One region of the Rhizobium bangladeshense genome, then DNA from elsewhere that is predicted to be linked to it. Evidence: riboswitches for the same ligand, from Rfam matches in the RefSeq annotation. Region 1 holds a riboswitch; each other region holds the start of a gene.
What was found. Region 1 has a riboswitch for cobalamin ahead of bluB (5,6-dimethylbenzimidazole synthase). Riboswitches for the same ligand answer to the same signal wherever they lie in the genome.
Positions count from the first base shown of each region.

Region 2: it holds a riboswitch for cobalamin, as region 1 does, so the genes downstream of both, J2J98_RS17425 (CbtB domain-containing protein) here and bluB (5,6-dimethylbenzimidazole synthase) in region 1, are expected to answer to the same signal.
Region 3: it holds a riboswitch for cobalamin, as region 1 does, so the genes downstream of both, nrdH (glutaredoxin-like protein NrdH) here and bluB (5,6-dimethylbenzimidazole synthase) in region 1, are expected to answer to the same signal.

Region 1 is NZ_CP071612.1:2,426,110-2,431,237, reverse strand. Features, by position in the region: gene J2J98_RS11850 (methyl-accepting chemotaxis protein) at 1-1,183, opposite strand, end outside; cobalamin riboswitch at 1,489-1,675, shown strand; gene bluB (5,6-dimethylbenzimidazole synthase) at 1,718-2,407, shown strand; gene J2J98_RS11840 (DUF2865 domain-containing protein) at 2,411-3,511, opposite strand; gene J2J98_RS11835 (GntR family transcriptional regulator) at 3,715-4,356, opposite strand; gene J2J98_RS11830 (M20 family metallopeptidase) at 4,528-5,128, shown strand, end outside.
Region 2 is NZ_CP071612.1:3,599,864-3,604,991, forward strand. Features, by position in the region: gene J2J98_RS17410 (sulfite oxidase-like oxidoreductase) at 1-123, shown strand, start outside; gene J2J98_RS17415 (hypothetical protein) at 108-677, opposite strand; gene J2J98_RS17420 (CbtA family protein) at 731-1,465, opposite strand; gene J2J98_RS17425 (CbtB domain-containing protein) at 1,478-1,687, opposite strand; adenosylcobalamin (AdoCbl) riboswitch at 1,686-1,842, opposite strand; gene J2J98_RS17430 (histidine phosphatase family protein) at 1,919-2,473, shown strand; gene J2J98_RS17435 (putative bifunctional diguanylate cyclase/phosphodiesterase) at 2,944-4,512, shown strand; gene J2J98_RS17440 (acetate/propionate family kinase) at 4,773-5,128, shown strand, end outside.
Region 3 is NZ_CP071612.1:3,935,952-3,941,079, forward strand. Features, by position in the region: gene nrdE (class 1b ribonucleoside-diphosphate reductase subunit alpha) at 159-2,327, opposite strand; gene nrdI (class Ib ribonucleoside-diphosphate reductase assembly flavoprotein NrdI) at 2,306-2,707, opposite strand; gene nrdH (glutaredoxin-like protein NrdH) at 2,721-2,942, opposite strand; cobalamin riboswitch at 3,204-3,428, opposite strand; gene J2J98_RS18975 (heavy metal translocating P-type ATPase) at 3,655-5,128, opposite strand, start outside.

The DNA of each region.
Region 1 (5,128 bases):
CCTCGACCAATTGTCCGGCATTTTCGGCCCGCTGCGACGAGGTCTTGACGGTCGTGGTCACTTGATCCAGTGCCGCAGCCGTCTGTTCCAGTGCTGCCGCCTGCTGTTCGGTCCGCTTGGCAAGCTGATCTGCGGAGGAGGCCAGTTCACTTGAACCGCCCTCAACCGCAACGGAAGCGATCTTTATCTCTGTCAGCGCGGCCGCGACGGCCTGGACCATGTTGTTGAAATCCTGGCGCAACTTGTCGAATTCAGGGCCTAGATCGGCAAGCTGAACCGAGAAGTCGCCGGCGGCCAGCTTTTCCAATGCGTTCGCAAGAGTGGTCATCACTAGCCGTTGCCTGTTGCCGGCTTCTTCCGTCAACAATGCATTGCGCGCCCGTTCGGCATCGAACGAGGCGCTCTGCTCGGCAGCGGCCTGCTCTCTTTCGACCTTTGCGATCGCCTCGTGACGGAAGACTTCCAGCGCACGCGCGAGAAAGCCGATTTCGTCGCCATTTTCCCTGTAGGCGACGGGGGAGGCGAGGTCGCCATTCTGCAACGCGCCAATTCGTTTGCTGAGGATCCTGAGGGGCCGGCCCACCAGGCTGCGCATGGCGAAAAGGAGAGCGATGACTGCGAAGGCAGTGATGACGGATTGGGTGAGCAGCGAAACGAGAACCTTCTGGCGGACTTCGGAAGCTATCTTTTCGACAGACCAGTTCGTAACGACGTAGCCGGTTGTCTTGCCGGACTTGTCCAGCGGCAGCGGCGCAATAATCGTGACCAGACCGGCGGACATTCCGTTGTCATCGACTGTCGTTTTGTCAGGTTTGGCGCTGAGGCGCGTCGCCAGGTCGGCCGGCGTCGGCAAACCGGAAATGCCGTCGCGCGTCCAGGTGTCGACGGCAGCAGGCTCCGCGTTGAATGCGGCAAATTGAACGAGATCGAGCGAGGGGTCGTCACGGTACAGCGAATAGGCTTCGCGAACGGCGTTCGCCTTGCCCCATTTCACGCCGCCGGCGGCCAGAGAGGCAAACTGTTCCGCATCCTTGGACCAGTTCGCCTTGGCGCTATCGATCAGCGCCCGGGTTTCATACATCCACGTATAGGTGGCGAAAGCGGAAATGCCGCATACATTGACGGCGACGATGATCACAGCCAGCTTGGCTGTCAGGGGCATGGTTTTCAAGAATTGGAACATCCGCGGAGCCTGGAATTGCGGCTCGGTCGACCATCTTTGCGACCGGCATATCTGCACGGCATCGACGCTGACGGTCACATCACGAGCGCTCATGCCCATGTCTGATTTGCGACCCAAAACGCGCAAAGGCAGTGTGGATTTGATGTATGAAGAAATCATAAAGTAGAGGAGGATGGGTAGGCACACAGAGGCTGTTCCTCCCGCAACCAAAAGATCGCCGATGCGGAGCTGTCTGCCCCTGATCAGCCGTCTGCGGTCGCGGTTCAGGGTCAGTCTGCCCGCACTTGCCGCCGCGCCGGTTTCCTGAAATAGATGCGCCGTCAGGTGCTCGCCCTGTGGGCGGGAGAATCGGGAATCCGGTGCAATGCCGGAACGTGCCCAACGCTGTAAGGCCGACGTCTGCCGCTTCATCGTGCCACTGGCTTTTGCCGGGAAGGCTGCGGCAGATGGATGAAGCCAAGTCAGAAGACCGGCCTGGCGAGATAGACCCAACCCGCGCGGACGGCGGGCGGTTGCGTTGTTGGGGATATGACGATGCGACCCTTTGATGTGGATGCCCTTTCGGCGGCATCCGGTTTTTCGCCGGCCGAGCGCGAGGCGGTGTATCACGCGATCATGACGCGACGTGACGTGCGCAGCCAGTTCCTGCCCGATCCCTTGCCCGACGACCTCGTGGCGCGGCTTCTGACAGCCGCGCATCATGCACCTTCGGTAGGCTTCATGCAGCCATGGAATTTCATTCTGGTCAAAAGTGCAGCCGTCCGCTCGCGCGTGCGCGACGCCTTTGCTGTGGCCAACGATGAGGCAGCGTCGATGTTTGAAGGTGAGCGGCGGCAGGCCTATCGATCCCTCAAGCTCGAAGGCATCGTGGAGGCGCCGCTCGGTATATGCGTGACCTGCGACCCCACTCGCGGCGGCAGCGTGGTGCTGGGACGGACGCACAATCGGCGGATGGATTCCTATTCGACCGTTTGCGCCATTCAGAATCTCTGGCTTGCCGGCCGCGCCGAGGGGGTCGGCATCGGCTGGGTCAGCATCTTCCGTGAAGGTGACCTGAAAACCATTCTCGGCATCCCCGAGCATATCGAAGTGGTCGCCTGGCTCTGCGCCGGCTTTGTCGACCGGCTATATGAGGAACCGGAACTCTCGATCAAAGGCTGGCGGCAGCGGCTGCCGCTCGAGGAACTGGTTTTCCACGACGGATGGGGACGCAACGACCCCTAGCAGTTACTGCTGTTGCGGTTGTGGGCCCGGCGTTGCCGGATTGGCAAGATCGATCGAGCCCTGGTCGCCTGCAAGGAATTGCGGGCCGACCTGACGGATCTTGTTCCGGGTGGGGTCGTAGGGACGCTCGGGAACGGATGGTTGCTGCGAGGCTGCTGCTGCTGCAGTGTCCTTCGCCGGGGGGGTGGTGCGGATCGTTGTGATCGAACCCTGCTGCGGCGGCTCGCTTAGGGCCTGCTTGCCACGCATCTCCTCGTAATAGGCGGTGAGATTGCAGGCGCAGGAATTTTTCTCGCCAGGCGCGCGGTTCTTGTAAGCGAAGGCGTTCTTCATGGCGCTGTAGGGAGCGCCCGTCGCGACCGAGATCATGTTCGAGGCCTCGGTACTGGTCACGTCGCGATAGAAGAGTTCTGTCTCGATGCCAGGGCACATTTTGGCGCAGGTCTGGGCATCCCGGCCGAAATCGACTGAGGTGGTGTTCGAGCTGATCGGGAAGAAGCCGCCGTCGCAGCTGCGAACGCAGATGGTGCTGACCGGCGAAAACATTTCAGCCCTCGGCAGGCCGTAACGCGGATCGGCCTCTTCACCGCTACCGAGCGCGATGAAGGTGTCGGTGCGCATCGCCTGTTCTTCGACGCTTGGGGCGGCCTCGCTGGCGCTGCGCTCTGTCGGCGCATAGAAATTTTCGCTGTTGCAGCCATTGCGTTCGAGCGCAGCCGTCAATTCACGGCGCGCGCCGTCATCGCCGCCGGCTTGGCTGCGCAGCTCGTTGCGGCGCTCCTGGAGATAACGGATATTGTCGATCATCCGGGCTTCGGCGTCTGAGAGCTCGGCGCAAAAATCGGCATTCTCGCCGCCGATCACGAGCATGCTGCCCGAGGTGCAGCCGTAGCTGCGCAGATCGTTGCGGACCTTGCGCAGCTCGAGGTTCTGCTCGGCGATTGCGCTGGCATATTGGCGCGCTTCCGGACCGTTGCCGTTGCCGATCGACCGCGGCAGATCGGCAAGACGACCGCGCAGGTCGTTGCAGACGGCGCTGGACTGCGCGGCGGCGGGCGATGCCAACGCAAGAAGAAATGCAAGAGACAGGTTTCGGCGTTTCACGACTCGTCCCGGAATAAGCAATCGGTGGGGTATCGAATGCGACGTCACCCCGTGCGTTTCATAGCTCATTTCTCTTAATAAGCTCAGAGGATTTCTTAGCGTATTTTCGCGATCTTATCCAGCAGAGCGCCTGGCGCTCGTCGCTCCAGCTATTCCGATTATGCCTAAGTTCCAGCGACAGCTGACGGCGTCATTGAGGCCGATCAGCCTTGAAGAATGTGCCTGCGCGTCAGCTCCATCAGGCCATCGGTGTCGCGTTTCTCTATCGCGTCGACCATCTGCTGATGTTCGCGGCCGGATTGCTCTATGCGGGCGCGCGTTCGCCACTGCGACACCGGCGCGGAAGACGTCCGCTGCCGAATTTCCGTGATCAGTTCCACGAGTTCCTGGTTGCCGGCGAGAGCAAGCAGATGGCGATGGAAGGCGAGATTGGCTTCGTAAAGTTCAAGCATGGTGCCGTTCAGCACAAGATCGTCGAAGCGTAAAGCCAGAACCCGCAAATTTGCAATATCGGCCTCGCTCGCATTCGCGATGATGCGGTCGCTGACGGCCACTTCGAGGATGACGCGAATGTCGCTAACCTCCTGAGCGCGGCGCCCGTCCTGCTCATGGACGTGATAACCGCGATTGGGGATATGCTCCACCAGTCGCTTCTGCACCAGTCTGTCGAGAGCCCTGCGAACCTCGGGCCGTGTACAGTTATACCGCCTCTCGAGATCGATCTGCTTCAACCAGGTTCCGGGCGGGAGGCGACCGGCAAGGATATCCTGGAGAATGAGTTCGGTCACATCGATGGCTTGCGGCTCTTGTGCTTGCGCTGTCGCGTCGCCTTCCAGCGAAATCATTCAATTCTCCCAGCCCGATTTCGGCGATGACTATCATAGCTCTGCCTCGGCCAACAACGAGGCGACATCGGCATCGAAAAATATTCATGCTCATGCCTTGCGCGCCTGATGCAATTGGAGCATAAATTGGCGCCAATTTGATTACCACTTTATAAGGCGGATTGTAAATCCATGCAGAATTCAGATGCCGTTTGGGAAATCGTCGAGAGAAAGCGCACGGCGTTCTTCGAGTTGAGCGATCGCATCTGGGATATTCCCGAGATCAATTACCTGGAACATCAATCTGCCGAAGAGCACGCCCGCATGCTGGAAAGCGAAGGTTTCCGTGTCGAGCGCGGCATTGCCGGGTTGCCGACGGCGGTCATGGGAGAGGCAGGCGAGGGTGGGCCGGTCATCGCGATCCTTGGCGAGTTCGATGCGCTGCCGGGTTTGAGCCAGGTGGCCGGTATTGCCGAGCAGCGCCCCTTGGTCGACGGCGGCAATGGCCACGGCTGCGGCCATAATATGCTAGGCGCCGGATCCATGCTCGCTGCCGCCGCGGTAAAGGATTTCCTCGCAAAAAGTGGTTTGAAGGGAAGGGTGCGCTATTACGGCTGCCCAGCCGAGGAAGGCGGCTCTTCGAAGGGTTTCATGGTGCGCGCCGGCGTTTTCGACGACGTCGATATCGCCATCTCCTGGCATCCCGCAGCCTTTGCCGGCGTCAACAACCCCATTTCGCTCGCCTGCAATGAGATCAACTTCCATTTTTCCGGGAGGGCGTCGCATGCCTCCG
Region 2 (5,128 bases), 1.2 Mb from region 1:
AAGAGCGCCAAGTGGCTGCGCCGCATCGAACTGCTAGCCGCTGACGAAGCCGGTTTCTGGGAAAAGAACGGCTACCACATGTATGGTGATCCGTGGCGCGAGCAGCGCTATTCCGACGACTGAGCCTTCGGCCGCAGGACGTGGCGAAGCGCAAGCACCGCGAGACCGAACAGAGCGGCCAGCCCCGTCAGTGACGCCATGCTGGCAGGATGAAGCGGCACCCTGCTCCAATTCGGCTTGACGATATTGGCGGTGTTAAAGGCCTCGCCGCTGAACTGGCAGGTGATGAAGGCAAGCCCGCGGCCCGCCATCTCGGCGTCGATGGCCGAGATGATTTCGCCCGCCGCGGCCGCCTCGCGCGGCATCTCACGCATCGCCATCAGCACGGCTTTCGTCGCCGCGAGATAGGCGTGGGCGCATTCGTTGAACGGGCTTTGCTCGTCCGTCACGCTCCCCGGCATCTGTCCCCAGAGGCAGTAGGAATACTGAATTTCCGCGTAGTTCAGGACACGCCGGAACGGTTCGTTCGTATCGGCCGCCCGTGATGCCAGCATGCTGATCTTGCTGCGATAATCCGAAATGACCGCCATTTCGCCGTGGGAAATTGCCGGAATCTCGAGGCCGGCATGGGTGCCGCCAGAGCTGCCCCCATGGGCAAGAGCACTTCCGATAAACATTGGCAACAGGCTTGCGATGAGACTGAGAAAAGCAAACCTGCCGATACGCCGCATCACCGGAGCGCCGGCCGCAGTCCGCTCTTGGCGACAAGATGCCGTTCTGCCAGCACTCCGAAAACAAGGCCGAGCGCTGCCCAAAGGATCGCGTGCATGCCAAGCGTGGTCGCGCGGAACCGCCAGAGCACCGTGGCCGAGAAATTCTCCGGCACCTCGTTGATCGGCGGCAGCAGATAGAGAACCGCGCCGATGAAGACGAGATAGGCGATGCCGGCGATGATCGCGCCGTTCCAGAGACCGAAGCGCTCGCCAAGGCGTCGCGACAGCGCGATCGCCGCAATCAGCGAGGCGAGCGAAACGACGATCATCAGGAAGAACAGTTCGGTCCTGACACCGATCGTATCGGAACTGCCGACCGCCGGCGGGTTGGCCGGATACTTGATGCCGGGAACCAGAACGACCGCCACGAAGGCGGCAAGGGCGATGACGGCCGAGGTGCCGCGGGGCGAAAGCCTGCCGAAGCGGCCGTGCACGAAAGCGAAGGTGAGCGAGAAAAGCCCGCCGACGGCGATGCAGTAGGCCATGACGCCTGTGAAAAGGCCGAGACCGGCCTGCGTGGCACGGCTGACGATTTCAGGCTCGGCAGCTTCGCCCGCCGCCTGAGCGTTAGCCTCCTCGAAGGCGATCGCCGCATCGACCAGCGGCTCGCCGACGGTATGGGCGAAGACAAAAACGAGGATACCAGCAATCAGGCCCGCGAGCATGCCGCGAAGCAGAAGGTTTCCAACCATGTCAGTATTCCCTTAGTGGCAGGGAAAGCCGAGGAGATGGCGGGCATCATGCACGAATTCGTGCACATACATGCCGTTGAACAGCGCCATCGCGCCTTCCTCGGTGCCGACGAAATAAAGAACGATCAGCATCAGCAGACCGCCGAAAATCCCCCAGGGAAGGATATCGCCGGCGGGGATCGGAGTCGGCGCAGCGACGGGCGCGAAAGTGGTGTCAGACATGTATTCCTCCGGAATGACGCGTTCAGTCGAAAGAGTGTTGTGCGGCAGGGTCTGACTTCCAGCGCGATGAGCTTTCGACACGCTGGTCACAGTGGCGCGACCGCGCCGGATTTCCACCGGCTTCCAAACCCGCAACAGCACGTTTATATCTGCACGCCGAAGAAACTGTCAACGTAACTTCACGAAGCGGCAAAGGCCGTCCCCATTCCATCCTCGGAGATCAGAACAACCGTGAATACGCGCCTCACCTGGATCTGCCACGGCGCGACGGCGGCGAACCGCAAGGCCCGGTTTCCGCTCGACGAACCGTTGGAAGAAAAGGCAGTGGAAGAAGCAGCCAGGGTCGCTGCGCTCCCTCACGCGGATCGTATTGTCACCAGCCCCGCCTTGCGCGCCCGCCAGACGGCCGACGCGCTCCTTCTCGAAGGGCGGATAGACCCATCGCTCCGCGACTGCGATCACGGTCGTTGGGCTGGCAGGTCGATCCAGGCGATCGAGTCGGAAGAGCCGGAAAACCTCATGGCCTGGATGACCGAGCCGGAGGCGGCCCCTCATGGCGGCGAGAGCCTTCTTGACCTGCGGAAGCGCGTCGCTGGCTGGATGGAGGCGCAGTCCGAGCAGGGCGGTCACGTCATCGCTGTCAGCCATGCGGCCGTCATCCGGGCGGCCGTCGCGCATGTGCTTCAGGCGCCGCCCTCCTCCTTCTGGCTGACCGACGTCGAACCACTCGCCATCCTTCGCATGACAAGCAATGGAAGCCGCTGGTGTTTGCGCTTCCAGCATTAGAGATTCCTTATTTTCTCCAGCCTTGCACAAGCAAATCGCGTCATCCCTGTTGAACCCGGTTTTGCGGGGACTACTTCCTTGTCCCAAGGAGATGGAAGAATGGCATATGATTGGAGTGGAGAGCGTACGCGGCGCCTGCGGTTGATGCGCGTCGCCACGTTCACGCTTCTGGCCGGTCTCATCCTCAGCGTTCCGCTGTTGATCGTCACCGCCTGAAGCACGAGAAAAGGCGAGCGATGCGTCAGCACGCTCGCCTTCGTTCTTCTGGGGCATCTTTTCGGCCTGAACCTGCAGCAAGATTTTTCTCCTGAACGGGACCGGCGAAACAGCGTCGGTGCCGATCCTGGCTGCATTGCAACGCTGCCGACGGCCAACCTCAAACTGCCCCCTCTGATAATTCGCCTTCTAGTTTCAACGAACATTTCAGATTTTTGTGATATCCCGGCGCGGGTGGAGATGGAGAAGGCATAATGCCGGTGTTTTTCCAGAGCAGGGCCGGAAGGCAATGCATGTCGATCGTCGGTTTGGGGATAACCCTCTGGCTCCTCGCTGCCTTGCTGCAGTTCGACGACAGCCTGGTTTCCTTCATGACCGCATTCGGCAACTACGGCGCCGACAAGCTCGTTCTGGGGCTCGGCATCGCCGGCGCCATGAGCTTCATCTATTCGGTCCTGCGTATTGCCGATCTGCGCAAGGAAATGGAACTGCGGGTCGCCGCCCAGGCGAAGGCCGACTGGACGGCAACTCACGACCACCTGACTAAGCTGCCGAACCGCTACGCCTTCGAGCGCAAAATTCTCTCACGGCCGGTCAGGAACGACGACGAAATCCAGGAATGGGACAACAGCGTCACCATCTTCTCCGTAGACCTCGACGGCTTCAAGAAAGTCAACGATCTTGTCGGCCACAAGGGCGGCGACGTATTGTTGATCGAAGTGGCTAGACGCATCTGCGCGCTCGGCAATGCCGATTGCGTCTACCGGTTCGGCGGTGATGAATTCATCATCGTTGCCTTCGCTCTGACGGCGGAGCGCGAGGAACGTTTCGCCAAGCTGTTGATCCAGGCCGTCACCCGACCGATTCATATCGACGGATTTGCCGTAGAAGTTGGCGCCAGCGTCGGTTACGATCGATGGGTCGAGGGCAGCGAACCGCTGGGAGACGCCGCCCATCGTGCTGACCTCGCCATGTATGAGGCCAAATCACGCGGCCCCAACCATTATCTCGTCTTCGAAACTTCGATGCAGGACAAAGTAACGGAGCGCGCTTCCCTGGAGGCCAGACTGCGCGCCGCAATCGCCACCAAAGCTATCAAGCCGTTCTATCAACCGCTGATCGACCTGAAGACTGGCCAGCTTTGCGGTTTCGAAGCCCTCGCACGCTGGATAGACGAGGATGGTGTCAACATTCCGCCGCCTGTTTTCATCGACATCGCCGAAGAAACCGGGATGATCACCGCCTTGTTCGAGGATCTCCTTGCTCAGGCCTGCAGCGATGCGCTCACCTGGCCGGCGCATGTCATGCTGTCATTCAACGTCTCCGCGGTGCAGATGGAAGACCGGCTGTTGACGTCCCGCATCCTTAAGGTCCTTTCCGCAAGCCGGCTGCCGCCACAGCGCCTTGAAATTGAGATTACCGAAAACGCGCTGATACAGGATCCCGCTGTCGCCGCCGTTATTCTCGAAGAGCTGCATGCCGCCGGCATCCAGATCGCCCTCGACGATTTCGGCACTGGCTATTCGAGCCTCGCCCAGCTCGCCCGCTACCGCTTCGACAAGATCAAGATCGACAAAAGCTTCATCGCCACTTATCGCGACGACGAACGCCAGGAAAAGATCGTCCGCGCCATGCTTGGCCTCGGCAGAAGCCTCAACATCAAGACGACCGCGGAAGGCGTCGAGGAACACGGCCAGCTTGCCTTCCTGCTGCAGCTCGGCTGCGACGTCGGCCAGGGCTATCTTTTCGGCAAGGCGATGCCCGCCGACGAGGCCAGCATCTTCATCCGCAATCGTAATGCCAATCTGGCATCGAGGGCCTGACCCCCGCGCAATTCAGCAGACTGCCCAAGCTTCGGGTCGCCCCCTACGCATCGTCAGCATAACTCGCGCCGGCCGGCCATTGCAGGCCGGAGTTCTTGCCCTCATTGTGCCGTGAGATCCGATGACAGCACGGTCGGGGGTCGAGGCCGGCAGGCGTGGCGATCGGCCGAAGTGACGGCGACCGCCGAAGGATGCCTTTCCAGCGCGAGTTTTGGCGCTAAGTTCGGCCATCGTGACGACGGCGCGGAGTCTCTGAAGACATGTCATCCACCGACCTCCTCCTGACCTTCAATGCCGGCTCATCGACGGTGAAGATCGGCATCTTTTCAATCGAGGGCGCCGAGGCACGGCACCTCGGCAAGGGTGTCATCGATCTCCGCGCCGAACCGCTCTCCCTCGGCCTGACCAAGGGGTCGCAGAGAGTTGACATGCCGCTCAAAGCGAAGCTGACGGACGATCTGCACGGGGTCATCGACGAGACCTTCACGCTTCTCGCCGATCATTTCGATATGACTGCCGCTGCCGCTGCCGGCCACCGCGTCGTTCATGGCGGTGAGCGCTTCACGAGCGCCGTCGCGCTAGATGACGACGCTATCGAGGGGATCGAAGCCCTGAT
Region 3 (5,128 bases), 1.5 Mb from region 1:
GTCCTTCCTCAGGAGTAGGTGGGCGCAGCCCCCTCATCCGCCTGCCGGCACCTCTCCCCGCTGGGGAGAAGAGACTTGCGGTAGCGTCATCCCCACAAAATCTCCAGCGGGGAGAGGGTTAGGGTGAGGGGGTCTCTGGCTCTAAGGCCGAAATCAACTCACAGCGTGCAGGAAACGCAGCCCTGCACCTCGGTGCCGGACAGCGCCATCTGGCGAAGGCGAATGTAGTAGATCGTCTTGATGCCCTTCCTCCAGGCGTAAATCTGCGCCTTGTTGATGTCGCGCGTCGTAGCCGTGTCACGGAAGAACAGGGTCAGCGACAGACCTTGGTCGACATGCTGGGTCGCCGCCGCATAGGTGTCGATGATCTTCTGCGCACCAATCTCGTAGGCGTCCTGATAATAGTCGAGATTGTCGTTGGTCATGAACGGCGCCGGATAATAGACGCGGCCGATCTTGCCCTCCTTGCGGATCTCGATCTTCGAGACGATCGGATGGATCGAAGAGGTCGAGTGGTTGATATAGGAGATCGATCCGGTCGGCGGCACCGCCTGCAGGTTCTGATTATAGAGGCCGGAGGTCATGACAGCCTTCTTCAGCGCCACCCAGTCGTCCCGTGTCGGGATATGGATACCGGCATCATCGAACAGCGCACTCACCTTCTCGGTCGCCGGCTTCCATTGCTGTTCCGTATATTTGTCAAAATATTCGCCGGAGGCATATTTGGACTTTTCGAAGCCCTTGAAGCTCTGGCCGCGTTCGATCGCCAACAAATTCGAAGCGCGGATTGCGTGGTACGTCACCGCATAGAAATAGATATTGGTGAAATCGACGCCCTCCTCCGAGCCGTAGAAGATGCGTTCGCGGGCAAGATAGCCGTGCAGGTTCATCTGGCCGAGGCCGATCGCATGGCTCTCGTCATTGCCCTTCTCTATCGACGGAACCGAGGAGATATGGCTCATGTCGGAAACCGCCGTCAGCGCCCGGATCGCCGTCTCGATGGTCTTGCCGAAATCAGCGGAATCCATGGCGGCTGCGATATTCAGCGAACCGAGATTGCAGGAAATGTCCTTGCCGAGGTGCTTATAGGAGAGATCGTCGTTATATTCGCTTGCCTCGCTCACCTGCAGGATCTCCGAGCAGAGATTGCTCATGGAGATGCGCCCGGCAACCGGGTTCGCCCGATTCACCGTGTCCTCGAACATGATGTAGGGATAGCCGCTTTCGAACTGGATTTCGGCGATCACCTGGAAGAACTCGCGCGCCTTGATCTTCTTCTTCGAGATGCGGGCATCCGCCACCATCTCGCGGTACTTTTCCGTCACGGAGATCTCGGTGAACGGCATCCCGTAGACTCGCTCCACGTCGTAGGGCGAGAAGAGGTACATATCCTCATTATTCCTAGCGAGCTCGAAGGTGATGTCGGGCAAGACGACGCCGAGCGATAGCGTCTTGATGCGGATCTTCTCATCGGCGTTTTCACGCTTGGTGTCGAGGAAGCGCATGATATCGGGATGATGGGCGTTCAGATAAACCGCGCCCGCTCCCTGCCGCGCGCCGAGCTGATTGGCATAGGAGAAGCTGTCTTCCAAGAGCTTCATGACCGGGATGATGCCGGAGGACTGGTTCTCGATCTGCTTGATGGGCGCGCCTGCCTCGCGGATATTCGTCAGAGACAAGGCCACGCCGCCGCCGCGCTTTGAGAGCTGCAGCGCCGAATTGATCGACCGGCCGATCGATTCCATATTGTCCTCGACGCGCAGCAGGAAACAGGAAACGAGTTCGCCACGCTGTTTCTTGCCGGCATTGAGAAAGGTAGGCGTTGCCGGCTGGAAGCGCCCGGAAATGATTTCGTCGACCATGTCGCGGGCAAGAGCCTCGTCGCCTCGCGCCAGGGTCAGCGCCACCATGCAGATGCGGTCCTCATAGCGCTCGAGATAGCGCTTTCCATCGAAGGTCTTCAGCGTGTAGCTGGTGTAATATTTGAAAGCACCGAGGAAGGTGGGGAAGCGGAATTTCCTGGCATAGGCCTGATCGAACAGGTCGCGCACGAAATTGAAGGAATACTGGTCGAGCACCTCCTGCTCGTAATAACCCTCGGTCACGAGGTAATCGAGCTTCTCCCTGAGGTTATGGAAGAACACCGTGTTCTGGTTCACATGCTGCAGAAAGTACTGCTTGGCCGCCATGCGGTCCTTGTCGAGCTGGATCACTCCCTCATCGTCATAGAGGTTCAGCATCGCGTTCAGTGCATGATAGTCGAGCGTTTCGGCCGCCTTCAGCGGTTTTGCGCCCGCATCCCACGTCAGATTTGTTCCCGTGTCCAAAATCGTCCCATCCCGTCTTTGACATTGGCGACATCCTCGGCTGTTCCCAGGAGCTCGAACCGGTAGAGGTACGGCACCTGGCACTTCTTCGAGATGACGTCGCCGGCGAGCCCATAGGTCTCGCCGAAATTGCTGTTGCCCGCAGCAATCACGCCGCGGATGTTGGAGCGGTTTTCCGCGTCGTTGAGGAAGCGGATCACCTCCTTGGGCACGGCCCCTCTACCGCCATCCCCGCAATAGGTGGGCAAAATCAGCACATAAGGCTCGCGAATGTGAATGTGTTGAGCGCCGACGGGAATGCGCGCCGCGCGCAGCCCCAATTTCTCGACGAAACGATGGGTGTTCCCAGATCGGCTGGAATAATAAACGATCAGCCCCATCGTCTTTCTCAGCTCAGGAGAGCGCGCTGATCATATCCGGGCGGAACCCCGCCCAATGCTGGCTGCCGGCAACCACGACCGGAACCTGCATGTAGCCCATGCCGCGCACACGATCGAGCGCTTCGGCATCCTCGGAAATATCGACGATCTCATAATCCACGCCCAGACGGTCGAGGGCGCGGTAGGTGGCGGTGCATTGGACGCAAGCCGGCTTGCTGTAAACGGTAATGCTCATCATGTTCCTCGTAATGTCAATGAAGTCAGGACGCGGGTGTGGGATCGGGCGCCGTGCGGCGTCCGGGGTAACGCTCGATAATGATCTGACAAACTTGGCGCTTCAGACGCCTGACGCTATCCCTTCCGGGGTTTGCGCGGGCGGCGGCCTTGATGTTCTCGACATGACTTCATCCCGAAGTGCTCATGCGGACGTTCGGGGCAGCGCATCAGGCGCGGATCGTTCCGCCCTCATATACGCGACCTTCCGGACACCCCGCCCGTGGACGTTTCGTTCAAGGCAGGTCTCCTGGCTTGCGGGTCGAAGCATCCTGCCCAGCCTTCCCGAGGCATCATGCCTCAGTGACCCGAAATCGGACAGTTGCTCGCCGCTTACAGTTGCGGGGGCAGCTCCGGCCTTGCCCCACCCTCATGGCGAGATGCACCGTATTCCCATCTTAGCCCGCGATCCTTACGAATCGGAGGAACCTTGAACACTAGATATAGTACGCGAATCGAAATACACGTCAACGGATGGTTTGTGCATTGCATTAAGGCAGGTTTGAAATCGCTGCGTTCCTGTGAAAAACATGGAAAACGAAAGCTTAAGGTAAACTGGCTGTGGAGAAGCCTTTGATGAACAGGGCAGGCCCATAGCCGGCACTAAGATCCTAAGCTGTTCGGGCTCCAATCGCCGATGCGGCACATCGCAGAAAAGATGAAGCCCGGAATAGTCACGCCTTTATCCGAAGCAGCCTGAGCGCATTGATCGTCACCAGCACCGTGGCGCCGGTATCGGCGAGGATCGCCGGCCAGAGCCCGGTGATCCCGATGATCGTGGTAACCAGGAAGACAGCCTTCAGTCCGAGCGCGATGGTGATATTCTCAAGGATATTGCGCATCGTCCGCTTGGAAAGCGCGATCATCCGCGCCACGTCGCCTACGCGTCCGTGCAGCACGGCGGCATCCGCGGTCTCCAGTGCCACATCGGTGCCGCCGCCCATGGCGATCCCGATGTCGGCGGCGGCGAGCGCCGGCGCGTCGTTGATGCCGTCGCCGACCTTGGCGACGACGAAGCCCTTGCGCTTCAGTTCGCCGACGACCCGCTGCTTGTCCTCGGGCATCATCTCGCCGCGCCAGTCGATGCCGAGCATGTCGGCGACGGCTGCCGCCGTGCGCTTATTGTCGCCGGTCAGCATCATCGCCTTGACACCCGCCGATTTGAGCGCCGAGAGCCCGGCTTCAGCATCCTCGCGCGGCTCGTCGCGCATGGCGATCAACCCGGCCGCAAGGCCATTGACGAGCAGCACCGACACGCTCTTGCCCTCATCGTTGAGCCCGGCAATACGCGCCTCCTGTCCCGCGTTGAGCGCCCCACGCTCGCGGGCGGCGGGCGGCGACAAGAGATCCACTGTCTCGCCGCCGACTTTGCCGGTAACACCCCTGCCCGGCAACGCTTCCAATTCGAAGGCCGGCGGCACGGGAACGCCATCCATCCTGGCGCGGTTGAGGATGGCAAGCGCTAAGGGATGGCTGGAGCCCTGCTCCAGCACCGCCGCACGCGACAAGAGCTGCGCCTCGCCCAATCCGAAGGAAACGATATCCGTCACCCGAGGCTTGCCTTCCGTCAGCGTGCCCGTCTTGTCGAAGGCGACTATTGTCACCTTGCCGAGCGTTTCCAGAACAGCGCCGCCCTTCATCAGCAACCCGCGCCGGGCGCCGGCCGACAAGGAGGCGGCGATCGCCGCCGGCGTCGAGATAACGAGGGCGCAGGGGCAGCCGATCAGCAGGATGGCGAGGCCCTTATAGATCCACTCACCCCAAGCGCCGCCGAGAAACAGCGGCGGAATGACCGCGACAAGTGCGGCGACGACGACTACGCTCGGCGTGTAATAGCGCGAGAACCGATCGATGAAGCGCTCCGTAGGCGCCTTCGATTCCTGCGCTTCTTCCACCAGCTTGACGACGCGGGCGATGGTATTGTCGGCAGCGGCTGCCGTGACGCGAACCCTGAGCACGGCATCGCCATTGACCGTACCGGCATAGACGACGGCATCGACGCCCTTGCGCAGCGGCGTGCTTTCGCCTGTCACCGGAGCCTCGTCAATCGCACTATCACCTGATACGATGACGCCGTCGGCAGGGATGCGGTCGCCGGGACGAACCATGATGACCGTGCCGACCGCAAGGCTTTCCGCCGGCACCTCC